3 regions of the Ensifer sp. 22521 genome follow, and region 2 is predicted to be linked to each of the others. Evidence: riboswitches for the same ligand, from Rfam matches in the RefSeq annotation. Region 2 holds a riboswitch; each other region holds the start of a gene.

Region 1 (4,013 bases), on a different contig from region 2:
GTTGAAGACGATCGTCACCAGAAGCACGCCGACGACATAGGCCAGGCCGCCCGCGGCCAGCAGCCATCGGCCCTCGCCACCCGAAATGAACGCGACGACGATCAGCGCCAGGCCGAGCAGCGCCGTGCCCATGAAGGCGCTGAGGAAGATCGGGTTCTGGATGACGACATTGATGGCGTTCATCGCGGCGATCCCCTGCTCCGGCGGCAGCCGCGACAAGGCTTGCATGATGCAGACCGAAAAGATGAAGAACAGCCCGGCCATCAGGCCGGAACCGATCGCGGCGGCAAACGCCAGAGCGGGGATCAGCGGGATCATGCGGCAATACTCCAAACGCCAGTTGCTGCGGTTTCCCGGGCGTAAGTTGCAAAGTCGCGCGGCCGCCGCCCAAGCACGCGCTCGACGTCGGACGTCACACTCGAATTGCGCCCGTCGAGCACCGAGGTGAAGAGATAGCGGATGAGTTCGACATAGTCATCAGGCACGCCGTCAGCCTGCAATTGCGCGGCGAAGTCGGCAACCGGAATGGCCTGATAGGAGATCGGACGTTTGGCCGCGGCAGCGATCTCGGCCACGGCTTCGGCAAAGGTCATCAGCCTTGGACCGGTCAGAGAATAGACCTTGCCGACATGATCATCGTCGAGAAGCGCTTCAACCGCGACGTCAGCGATGTCGTCGCAGCTGACGAAAGGCTCGGTGACTGTATCCACGGGCAGGAAGACCGAACCGCTTGAGACCCCCTCGGCCAGGAAGCCTTCGTTGAAGTTTTCGAAGAACCAGCTCCCCCGAATGATCGTCCAGTCGGCGCCGGAGGCCTGCAGCGCGCGCTCGGCCGCTTCCGCCTCGTCCTCGCCGCGCCCCGACAGAAGCACCAGCCGCCTGATGCCCGCGCCGACGGCAAGGTTTGAGAACTTGCGGATGGTCTCGACAGAGCCCGGCACCGCCAGATCGGGCTGGTAGCAGACATAGATGCGATCGACATTTTCGAGCACAGGCGCCCAGGTCGCCTCGTCCGTCCAGTCGAAGGACGGTGATGCCGAACGGGCGCCGATGCGCACCGCAACACCCCGCTCTTGAAGGCGCTCAGCCACCCGCCGCCCCGTCTTGCCGGTACCGCCCAAAACCAGTGTGACTTTCTGAGACATCGTTTCCTCCTAAGGTTCATCAACAAACATGAGCATCTCTCACATTTGCAAATGTGATAAATCCTCGTATTTTAAGAGTCAAGCCAAAATGTGAGCATCACTCATGATTACAGAAACAAGCCCATCCGCGGTCCCCGCCGAAGACGAGACTGCGCTGCGCCGGACACCCAGCCAGAAACGCAGCCGCGAGCGCGTCGAACAAATCCTTGCCTGCGCGACGGCGCTCATTCAGGAAAAGGGCAGCGACGCCATGCGGATGAGCGAAGTCGCTGAAAAGGCTGGAATTTCGATCGGCTCGCTCTACCAGTACTTCCCTGACAAGGCGGCGATCGTGCGCACGCTGGCCGAGCGCTACAATGCCGTGTGCAACGAGTGCATCGCCGCCGAACTTGCCAAGGTCACATCGCTCGCGGAACTACGCGACGCTTTCTGTGTGCTGTTCGACATCTACTACGACATGTTCCTGGCCGAGCCTGTGATGCGCGACATCTGGTCGGCAATGCAGGCCGACAAGGCGCTGCGCGAGATCGATCTTCTGCAAAGCCGCGCCGGCGGAAAACTTCTTGCCGATGTCTGGGCTAGGCTTGTGCCCGAAGCGCCGCGCGAAACCATTGATAGCGCCGCTTTCCTGATCATGCATCTCGGCGATTGCACCATGCGGCTTGCCGTGTCGGTCGATCGCACCGAGGGCGACCGCATCGTCGAGGCCTACAAGCAGATGATCCTCCGCGATTTTGTCGCTGATGAAGCGGCGGGCGGCGCAGGCTCAATTGACAACTCCATGACACGCTCCTAATCATCTGGGATCGATTGGTTCCCGGGACACGAACGTGTTTCGGGAGTAAACGGGAACGTGACGGATGGACCCATGCTGGGCATTCACATCACGGCCGACCCCGCGACTGTAGAGCGACGTCGATCTGCCATTCCGGAGCGATCCGGAAGAAGCCACTGGAAGAGACCACGAGAGGGTGGTCGATCTGGGAAGGCGAGGCAGATCCAGGGCTTCCCGCCCAGCGCCGTGAGCCAGGAAACCTGCCACTCGATACGGGCATAGGGCCCACACCGGGAATTTCCCGATGCCATCACGGAGGTTGTCATGGCTACGTCTACTGTTTCGAGCATTCCGCTCTCCCTCAGCGATCGTCTGACCGCTGGCGTCATCGCGCTCTTCATCGGCGCATTCCTCGTCTTCGGCGCCGGCCTTGCCAACTCGGCAGTGCTGCACGACACCGCGCACGACACCCGCCACTCCTACGGCTTCCCCTGCCACTAAGACGATGTTCCGGAACGTAACTCACGTTCCGCATCGAAGTGTCTGCGGACATGAACGCATCCGGCCTGTGCCGGATGTCGGTGTTTGTGCATGCCGGTTCGTCCGGCGCGCAACGGCCGTCCGCATGACAGAACGGGAAGGCTTGCAAACCACGCCGCAGCGCGTGGCTTTTGCCGTTATCGAGGGAATTCAAGATGATTGTCAGAACGCTTCTGGCCGCGATCGTGGCTGGACTGATTGCCGGTGTCTTCATGACCGGCGCCCAGGAATTTCGGGTAACCCCGCTGATCCTGCATGCGGAGGAATTCGAAGGCGAGGCTCCGGCCGCAACCGAACAGCCCGCTGCACAGCCTGGAACGACGCAACCCGCCGCCGAGGGCCATGACCAGCATTCGTCGCTGAAGGCGGTCTCACCGCTTTCCGCCATGCTCGATGCCCTGTCGCCGATCACGCCAGCCTATGCGCATGAGGGCGAACACGAGGAAGGCGGCATCATGTTCGGTATGAGCCGGTTCTCCGGCACACTCATTGCCAACCTCGTCACCGGCTCCGGCTTCGGCCTGCTCCTGGCCGGCGTCAGCCTGGTGATCGGTTACCCGATCACGCTCCGGAACGGCGCGCTCTGGGGCGCCTGCGGCTGGCTCGCCGTGCACATGCTGCCGGCAATCGGCCTGCCGCCGGAACTGCCGGGTTTCCCGGCCGCCGAACTCGGCGACCGCCAGACCTGGTGGCTGGCAACCGTCGCCCTCTCCGCAGTCGGTCTCTATCTCGTCGTCCTGCGCGAGGAGATCGTCTCCAAGGTCGCAGGCCTGGTGCTGATCGCAGCACCCCATGTCTACGGCGCGCCGCAGCCGGTCGATATTACGAGCAACGTTCCGGCCGTACTCGGCGCCGAGTTTGCGGTTGCCGCACTCGCCACCACGCTCGCCTTCTGGATCGTGCTTGGCGTCGTCTCCGGCTTCATCAACGAGCGTTTCGCGAGAGCAAACTGATCCGGCCGATCACGCCCCCCCATGGGCACCTGAACAAACGACGGCGGGGTTCAGGCCCCGCCGTTTTGCATGAGATGCGCGGCCAGCCGCGCGCGGCGATCGTCCGGCTCCAGCAGGACGCAGGTATCGCAGAAGCTGCCACCCTCCGTTTGGAAGTAGAGGCAACAGCCGCAACGGATCCGATATTGGCGCGACAGTTGCGCGCCGCTTGCCGGATCGACCGCGGAGATCTCCTCGTAGCAGAGCTCTTCCGAGAACAACCGCGAGCCCCGCCGCTTGACGATCGCAAGCGCCTCGGCCATGCCGCGCGCCTCGTCACCGATCGCGCGACCGATCTCCAGGAACGCTCCGGCAAGGGAATCCGCTGCCAGCCGCCACTGCGCCCCGGAAGAAAGCCCGGTGCGCTTTTTCAGGACCGCGATGACCGGCGCCAGATGGGCCGTGAAGCCGCGCTCGAAAGCGCTGATGCCTTCGGCATGCTGCGGCCCTTCCGCCACACCGAGGCGGAAATGATAACGCTTGCCGGCAACTTCCCGATCTTGGTGAAGGCGGGTCCACTCTTCGAAGCGAAGCCCGGCGATCTGCGCCTGAAGACCCGCG
Region 2 (4,013 bases):
CGCATCACTTCGTCCTGCAGCGCAAAGGCGTCGGTGAGCGATCCGTCGAACTTTCCGGCCCAGACGTGACCGCCATCCAGGGAATCTATGAGCTGCGCATTGATGCGAAGCTGCTCTCCGGCACGCTGGACGCTGCCTTCAAGCACATATCGGACACCGAGTTCTTCCGACACCTGCCTGGCTGTCACCGATCTCCCCTTGTAGGTGAAGGTCGAGTTGCGCGCGATGACGAACAGGCCGGAGATCTGGGCCAGTTCGGTGACAAGGCCGTCGGTCATGCCATTGGCGAAAAACTCCTGCTTGGGGTCATCGCTGACATTGGCAAACGGAAGCACGGCGATCGAGGGCTTGTCTGCCTGGCTGAAGTCCACGGCCTGAGCCGGACGGATGTCGGCAGGCGGCTGCCACGGGCGCCACCAGGCGGCGCCGGCGGCGGCTGTGAATGCCAGGGCAGATGCCGCTGCCAGGGCGACCCAGCGTCTTCCACGGTGCGCCCTGGCCTTCGGCTTGCCGGCGTGGGCTTCGTCCAGCCAGAGACGGTAGGTCCGAACCGGTTTTTCGACGTGTTTCAGGCGCTGCTCGCCGAGAAAGACGAAACCGACATCGAGGTGCTTCTCGACCTGGTCGTAGGCGGTGCCGGAGATGACGATGCCGCCCGGTTCGGCCAGGCTCTGCAGGCGCTCGGCGATGATGACACCATCGCCGTGGATGTCGTCGCCCTCGACGATCACGTCGCCAAGATTGATGCCGATGCGGAATTGCAGCCGCCCCGCGTCCACGCCGCGACTATCAGATTTGGCGCGCTGCACCTCGACCGCACATCGGACTGCCTCGACGACGCTGTGGAACTCGACCAGCAGGCCGTCGCCCATGGTCTTGATCAGCCGGCCGCGATGCGTCTCGATGCTTTGTTCGAATAGTTCGTGCAGGTCGGCCTGAAAGCGGGCGCAGGTACCCTCCTCGTCGGCCTGGGTAAGCAGCCCATAGCCGCAAACGTCGGCAATCATCACGGCGGCGAGCCTGCGTTCCATGTGCCTACCGGATAAACGAAGCCCCTCGGGTCGGTTGCGGGATGGTTCAGCGACCTTTGCACGTCCATAGGACGCGCGGCGCTGCAGTTTAACGCAACATCCGTCATTGCTAAAATATGTTCGTTCGCGATCTGCCATTCGCCTCATGTCCGGTGCGGCTTCGCGCTCGACAAATCGTCGCGCGACGCAAGTCGGCCGGGGAGGTGTCGCAAGCGTCGATTGACTTTGCGGCGCCCGCTTCCTAATCATCGGATGTTGGATGGTTCCCCCTTGTCGTGGCGATCGGGGGGAATAATTGGGAATGTGACGGATGGACCCAAATCGGGCATCCTTATCGCAGCCGACCCCGCGACTGTAGAACGGTCAGGGTTCGCCATCGGGCTCAAATTCAGAGCTGCCAGCCGGTTGCATGGGGCAATCGAGGCAGTGCGGAATCGAGCCGGAAAAGCCACTGGCGTGGCATCGTGATCAGCCGGGTTGGACGCCTCTTCTTCTACGAATCGTCCGCCTTTCACGAAGCCGCCCACAGCGCCGCGCGTCGGAGACGACGCGCAAAGGTTCGCTGTGGCACCGGAAAGCGCCGGGAAGGTGAGGCGGGCCGCTCGGGTCCTGACATCGGAACCTCGTCCATTCTGAGCGAGGCGATGTGGGGCCTCGTGACGCCGTGAGCCAGGAGACCTGCCACCCGACATGGGCATTCCGCCCGAGGAGACGTGTCGTCTCCAACGCCATCACGGAGGTTGTTTTGGCTCTCAGATACTTTCCCGAACGCGCCGCCGGCGCGTCGAACGGCTGTTGCCATCTGCCGCTGACCTTGGCGCGGTCGCGATGAGCAATCCCAGCGCCGGACCCGTTCTGGTCCTCGGCGGCGCCCGTTCCGGCAAGTCCAGCTTTTCCGAGAAGCTCGTCGAAGCGTCCGGTCTCGCCAAACATTATGTCGCCACCGGCCGCGCCTGGGACGACGAAATGCGCGCGCGCATCGACCATCACAAGATGCGCCGCGGCGAAGGCTGGACGACGCATGAGGAGCCGGTCGATCTCGTCGGCATCCTCAGTCGCATCGATAATCCCGATCACGTCGTGCTGATCGACTGCCTGACGCTGTGGGTCACCAATCTCATGCTCGAGGAGCGCGACATCGAGGCGGAGTTCGCAGCGCTCGCCGCCTACCTGCCGCAGGCGCAGGCGCGCCTCGTTTTCGTTTCCAACGAGGTCGGCCTCGGCATTGTGCCCGAGAACCGCATGGCGCGCGAGTTTCGCGACCATGCCGGCCGGCTTCACCAGATCGTTGCGGAGAAATCCGCTGAAGTTTACTTTGTCGCGGCCGGTTTGCCGCTGAAAATGAAGGGTTGAATAATGACCACTGCGAGAACCAGCCACGGCAAGATCCCGGCGACTGTCATCACCGGCTTCCTCGGCGCCGGCAAGACGACGATGATCCGCAATCTGTTGCAGAACGCCGACGGCAAGCGCATCGCGCTGATCATCAACGAGTTCGGCGATCTCGGCGTCGACGGCGACGTCTTGAAGGGCTGCGGTGCGGAGGCCTGCACCGAGGACGACATCATCGAACTTACCAATGGCTGCATCTGCTGCACCGTGGCCGATGATTTCATCCCGACCATGACCAAGCTGCTCGAGCGCGAAAACCGCCCGGACCATATCATCATCGAGACCTCGGGCCTGGCTTTGCCGCAGCCGCTGATCGCCGCCTTCAACTGGCCGGATATCCGCAGTGAAGTCACCGTCGATGGCGTCGTCACCGTGGTCGACAGCGCTGCCGTTGCCGCCGGCCGCTTTGCCGACGACCATGACAAGGTCGATGCGCTGCGCGTCGAGGACGACAATCTCGACCATGAAAGCCCGATCGAGGAACTGTTCGAGGATCAGCTGACCGCTGCCGACCTCATAGTGCTCAACAAGACCGATCTGATCGACGCGTCCGGCCTCAAGGCGGTACGCGACGAGGTTTCCTCGCGCACCAGCCGCAAGCCGACCATGATCGAGGCGAAGAACGGCGAGGTGGCCGCCGCCATCCTGCTCGGCCTCGGCGTCGGCACCGAAAGCGATATCGCCAACCGCAAGTCGCATCACGAGATGGAGCATGAGGCGGGCGAGGAGCACGACCATGACGAGTTCGACAGCTTTGTCGTCGAGCTCGGCGCCATCGCCGATCCGGCCGCCTTCATCGATCGCCTCAAGGGCGTGATATCCGAGCACGACGTGCTGCGTCTCAAGGGTTTTGCCGATGTGCCTGGCAAGCCGATGCGCCTGCTGATCCAGGCGGTCGGTGCCCGCATCGACCAGTATTACGATCGCGCCTGGGCGGCCGGCGAAAAGCGCGGCACGCGTCTCGTCGTCATCGGCCTGCACGACATGGACGAGGCGGCGGTTCGCGCTGCGATTGCTGCGCTCGTCTGATCGTTCATTGAATGAAATGATCTAACGCATTGAAATAACGCAATTCCGGACGGAAGCCGCTTCACGCGTTTCCGTTCGGAATTGCCCGAACGGACAAGACCATGCATCTGCTTCTCGCCCAGAAAGGAACGATCGCCGACGGCAACGAGGCGATCGACCTTGGGCAAACGCCGGCCGACATCCTGTTCCTGTCTGCCGCCGACACCGAGCTCTCCTCGATCGCCGCCGCCCACGGCCGGCGTGACGGTGGCCTGAGCCTGCGCATTGCGAGCCTGATGAACCTGATGCATCCGATGTCGGTCGACACCTATGTCGAGCGCACGGCGCGTCATGCGAGGCTGATCGTCGTCCGGCCGCTCGGTGGCGCCAGCTATTTCCGCTATCTGCTCGAAGCCTTGCATGCGGCCGCCGTCACCCACCGTTTCCAGATCGCGGTGCTGCCGGGCGACGACAAGCCGGACCCGGGCCTTGAACCGTTTTCTACGGTTGAGGCCGATGACCGCCAGCGGCTCTGGGCCTATTTCAACGAGGGCGGCGCCGACAATGCCGGCCTGTTCCTCG
Region 3 (4,013 bases), on a different contig from region 2:
TTCCTCGACGATCTGGCGATCCTGGTCGTTGGTCTCGGTCCAGACATGAGTCAGATCCTCGAGCGTGTAGTCGACACCTTCGACCGCGTCCTTGTGGACCAGCCACTTCGTTGTCACCTGCGTGAGTTCCGGCCCCAGCGGCAACACGCGGAAGGTGATGGCGTGATCCGAAAGCACGTGGTTCCAGGTCGTCGGGTAGTGGAACATCAGGAGCGTGCCGATCTGCTTCTGCCTGACATCGGCCGACAGCGCCCTTTTTACGGCGGGCGCACCCGACATGGTGTAGCTTTCGGCATTATCGACCAGCGGCATGCGCGCGGCGCGGAACTGGCCGGTCGGCGACATCCGGAACTCGCTCGGCAGGCCCTCGGCCTCGCACTTCGCCCAATGGGCGGCAATCACCGGATCGTCCTTGGCGCCCTGCACCCCGGTCGCGGTCGGCGCTTCCGGATAGGTCCGGCAGAGTTCGGGGTGATTGGCGGCGCAGTGGTAGCACTCGCGGTTGTTCTCCCAAACGAGCTTCCAGTTGCCCTTTTCGATGATGGTGCTTTCGAAGGCGACCTTGGTCTCTCCCAGCCGGTGCGGCGCGAGGTAGGGGAATGCCAGCTCGCGGAAGGCGGCGAAATCCGCCGGCGTCTCCGACAGGTTGATGAAGATGTAGCCGCCGACCGTTTCGCAATGGATCTGCTTCAGGCTGTGGGCAGCCTTGTCGAAGTCCTCGCCCATCTGGCGCGCAAAGAGCAGCGAGCCGTCGAGCTCATAGGTCCATTGATGATAGGGACAGACGAGCTTCGCCGAAGAGCCCTTGTGCTGCGTGCAGACGCGGGAGCCGCGGTGGCGGCAGGAGTTGTGGAGCGCGCGGATCGTGCCCTGGCGATCGCGGGTGATGACGACCGGATAGTCGCCGACCTGGACGGTGAAATAGTTGCCGGCCCGCGGGATTTCGCAATCGTGGCCGATGAACAGCCAATCCCGATACCAGATGTTTTCCAGGTCCTGCCGGTAATAGTCGGGGTCGATGTAGAAGGCCCGATCGAGGCTGTAGCCGTCACGCCGGCCCTTCAGCTTGCGAAGCATATCGGTCTTGGTATCCATGTCCTGTCCTCATGCGCCATGTTTCGGAGAGGCAGGACAGGAACCCGCACGGGCGCGCACCCATGCGTCTTAGGCTCCGATCCGGCTGCCCGCCGCAACCCGTTACGGTTATGTCTGTCAAGGCTGGTTTCCGGGCTCAGGAGCCGTCCTTCGAAGGACCAGCCCGGCGCCTTCCCGGACGGAAAACCGTCCAGTGGCCTTTTGCCGAGGCTTTCGCTCCACCACCGTTGCGGGGGCAGCGCCGGGATTTGACCGGCTTCCCAATTCTCCGCCTTCCCCTTTGGAAGACGACACCTTGAGTAAGGATATGTAAGCGCGGAAGGCGCCTCGGCAGGCGCCGGATAGCGACATTCAATTCCAGAATGACGACACGATCGAAACCGCCTTCTGGAAACGGAATCGAGAATTTTTCACTTTATAAACATATAGATAGATCAAAAATTTGGCAGATGCCGTCTTTTGTGACTGACATGACGCAGACACAGGAAGGCTTCGCCCGTTTGCGACATTCCCATGAATGTGCAGGGGCATCTTCCGCGAACGAAAGGAAATCCTTCATTAACCATAAGCCACTAGGCTTGCCGGCGGACGAAGATGTCCGGCAGGCAGATGGCACACTGACGATCATGGCAAAGTTCAGATATTACGACGCTGCGGCCGAGAAGCCGCCGGCGGTCATGCCGAAGACGGCCGTTCACACCGAGTTTCTGCGCACCGGCAGGATCAACCGCCGGCAATGGCTGCCGAGCGAGCGACGGTATCTGAGCTACGAAGAAGTCGCGGACAGGACCGGCAAGAAGCTCGCGACCGCCGGTGACACGACGCACAAGCGGATCAACGGCTTTCATGCCTCGATCCAGTTTCCCAAGCTGATTTTTCACCGCACGCTCGTCGGCAAGCCGCATCTCGGCTATTGCCATGTGACGGCGGCGCGGACGGCGGTCACGCCTTCCAAGGACATCACCTGGTCGTTCTACTTCGCCAATTTCTTCAGCGACCTTGGTGATGAGACGCATTTCTTCGACCGTATCCAGAGCGGCTATTCCCGCATGTATTTCGCGGTCGCGATCGAGCCGAACGCCGAAGACGGACAGATGGTCATCAACCGCAACGTCCGCGACAACGGGCTCCTCTTCCGCACGGACGACCCCAAGGTTGCTCTCAAGAACGTGCTGATGCTGGGTGCCCGGGACTCCGCGCTGCGCCGCATCATCCGCAGTCTCTGAGGCAGCAACCGAACGCCCCCAAAAAAATCGTTCTGTTTTCCCGGCACGTCCGTTAAGGAAGCGTCGGAAAGGAAACGGCATGGCAGAGATCATCGACACAGGCAGGGAACCGGACCGCGCGATCGAACGCGCCTGCGCCGTTCTTGCCGAAGGCGAACCGGTCGCCATTCCCACCGAAACCGTCTATGGCCTTGCCGCCGACGCCACCAATCCCGATGCGATCAGCCGCATCTACGAGATGAAGGGCCGGCCGCGCTTCAATCCGCTGATCTCGCATGTCTCCGACATGGCGATGGCCGAGGCCCATGTGCGCTTCGACCCGATTTCCCGACGCCTGGCGGAAACCTTCTGGCCCGGACCCCTGACGCTGATCTTGCCGCAGCGGCCCGATAGCAGCGTGCATGCGCTGGCCTCGGCCGGCCTCGACACGCTTGGCATCCGCATGCCCGACGGCTTTTCGCGCCGGGTGATCGCCCGCTTCGGGCGGCCGCTCGCAGCGCCCAGCGCCAACACCTCGGGCAAGATCAGCCCGACCAGTGCGGTCCATGTCGATGCGGATCTCGGCGAAAAGCTGAAACTGATCCTCGACGCAGGCCCGGCCGAAATCGGCTTGGAGTCCACGATCATCAAGGTCGATGGCGACGAGATCCGGCTGCTCCGCCCCGGCGGCCTCGATGCCGCAGAAATCGAGCGCCTGCTCGATCGTCCGGTGATCCGACCGGAAACGGCGGGAGCAACGATCGAGGCGCCGGGCATGCTGGCCTCCCACTACGCGCCCGGCGCGGCCGTCAGGCTCGATGTTGCCGATGTGCGTGCGGGCGAGGCCTTGATCCGCTTCGGCGGCGGCCGGATCGCCGGCGAGGAACAGGCGGCCATCGTTCTCGATCTCAGCCCGACCGGAAATCTTCACGAAGCGGCAGCCAATCTCTTCGACTACATGAAGCGGGCCGACGCCAGTGGCGCTGCGACGATCGCCTTCGGGCCGATCCCTTCGGAAGGATTGGGAGAAGCGATCATCGACCGGCTGCAGCGTGCGGCGGCGCCGCGAGGGTGAGATCGCGTGCGGCTTCTCCTCCGCACCCCGCCCTCACCGGACGGCCGCGATTGCGGTTATGATCGCAGCCGATAGGAACCGAGGATCGTGTCTTCAGATCGACCGATCCGATAGCGCGCTCAAGCGCAGTGCGAAGGCAGACTCATGACGACCCTTCCCTCTCCTGAACTCATCGCCTCCTTCGTCGAGATCGTCGGCAGCGCCAATGCGCTCACCGCCGAAGCGGACAAGGCGCGCTATCTCGTCGAATCCCGCGGGCTCTTTCGCGGCACGACGCCGATGGTGCTTCGCCCCGGTTCGGTCGACGAAGTCTCTCGCATCATGAAACTCGCCAGCGCGACCCGCACCGCGATCGTACCGCAGGGCGGCAACACCGGCCACGTGGCCGGACAGATCCCGCGGGAAGGCAAAGCGGACATCGTGCTTTCGCTCGAACGGCTGAACCGGATTCGCGACGTGGATCCGGTCGGCAACGTGATCGTCGCGGACGCCGGATGCATTCTCGCCGACATCCAGAAGGCAGCGGACGATCACAATCGCCTGTTCCCGCTGTCGCTCGGATCGGAAGGCTCCGCGCGTATCGGCGGCAATCTCTCCACCAATGCCGGCGGCACGGCGGTGCTCGCCTATGGCAACAT

The links. A riboswitch is a leader RNA that binds a small molecule or an ion and turns the genes downstream of it on or off. The one in region 2 is predicted to bind cobalamin.
Region 1: another riboswitch for cobalamin. It lies ahead of ACTJKE_RS34980 (CbtB domain-containing protein); the one in region 2 lies ahead of cobU (bifunctional adenosylcobinamide kinase/adenosylcobinamide-phosphate guanylyltransferase).
Region 3: another riboswitch for cobalamin. It lies ahead of ACTJKE_RS01070 (aromatic ring-hydroxylating oxygenase subunit alpha); the one in region 2 lies ahead of cobU (bifunctional adenosylcobinamide kinase/adenosylcobinamide-phosphate guanylyltransferase).

The regions. Positions count from the first base shown of each region.
Region 1 is NZ_JBQENM010000045.1:19,056-23,068, reverse strand. It holds gene ACTJKE_RS34995 (anthrone oxygenase family protein) at 1-318, opposite strand, end outside; gene ACTJKE_RS34990 (NAD(P)H-binding protein) at 315-1,145, opposite strand; gene ACTJKE_RS34985 (TetR family transcriptional regulator) at 1,249-1,941, shown strand; cobalamin riboswitch at 1,940-2,202, shown strand; gene ACTJKE_RS34980 (CbtB domain-containing protein) at 2,245-2,421, shown strand; gene ACTJKE_RS34975 (CbtA family protein) at 2,616-3,413, shown strand; gene ACTJKE_RS34970 ((2Fe-2S)-binding protein) at 3,464-4,013, opposite strand, start outside.
Region 2 is NZ_JBQENM010000019.1:36,368-40,380, reverse strand. It holds gene ACTJKE_RS25170 (adenylate/guanylate cyclase domain-containing protein) at 1-1,031, opposite strand, end outside; cobalamin riboswitch at 1,275-1,423, shown strand; gene cobU (bifunctional adenosylcobinamide kinase/adenosylcobinamide-phosphate guanylyltransferase) at 1,860-2,384, shown strand; gene cobW (cobalamin biosynthesis protein CobW) at 2,388-3,452, shown strand; gene cobN (cobaltochelatase subunit CobN) at 3,554-4,013, shown strand, end outside.
Region 3 is NZ_JBQENM010000001.1:233,436-237,448, reverse strand. It holds gene ACTJKE_RS01070 (aromatic ring-hydroxylating oxygenase subunit alpha) at 1-1,095, opposite strand, end outside; cobalamin riboswitch at 1,200-1,408, opposite strand; gene ACTJKE_RS01065 (DUF6656 family protein) at 1,722-2,321, shown strand; gene ACTJKE_RS01060 (L-threonylcarbamoyladenylate synthase) at 2,401-3,375, shown strand; gene ACTJKE_RS01055 (FAD-binding oxidoreductase) at 3,520-4,013, shown strand, end outside.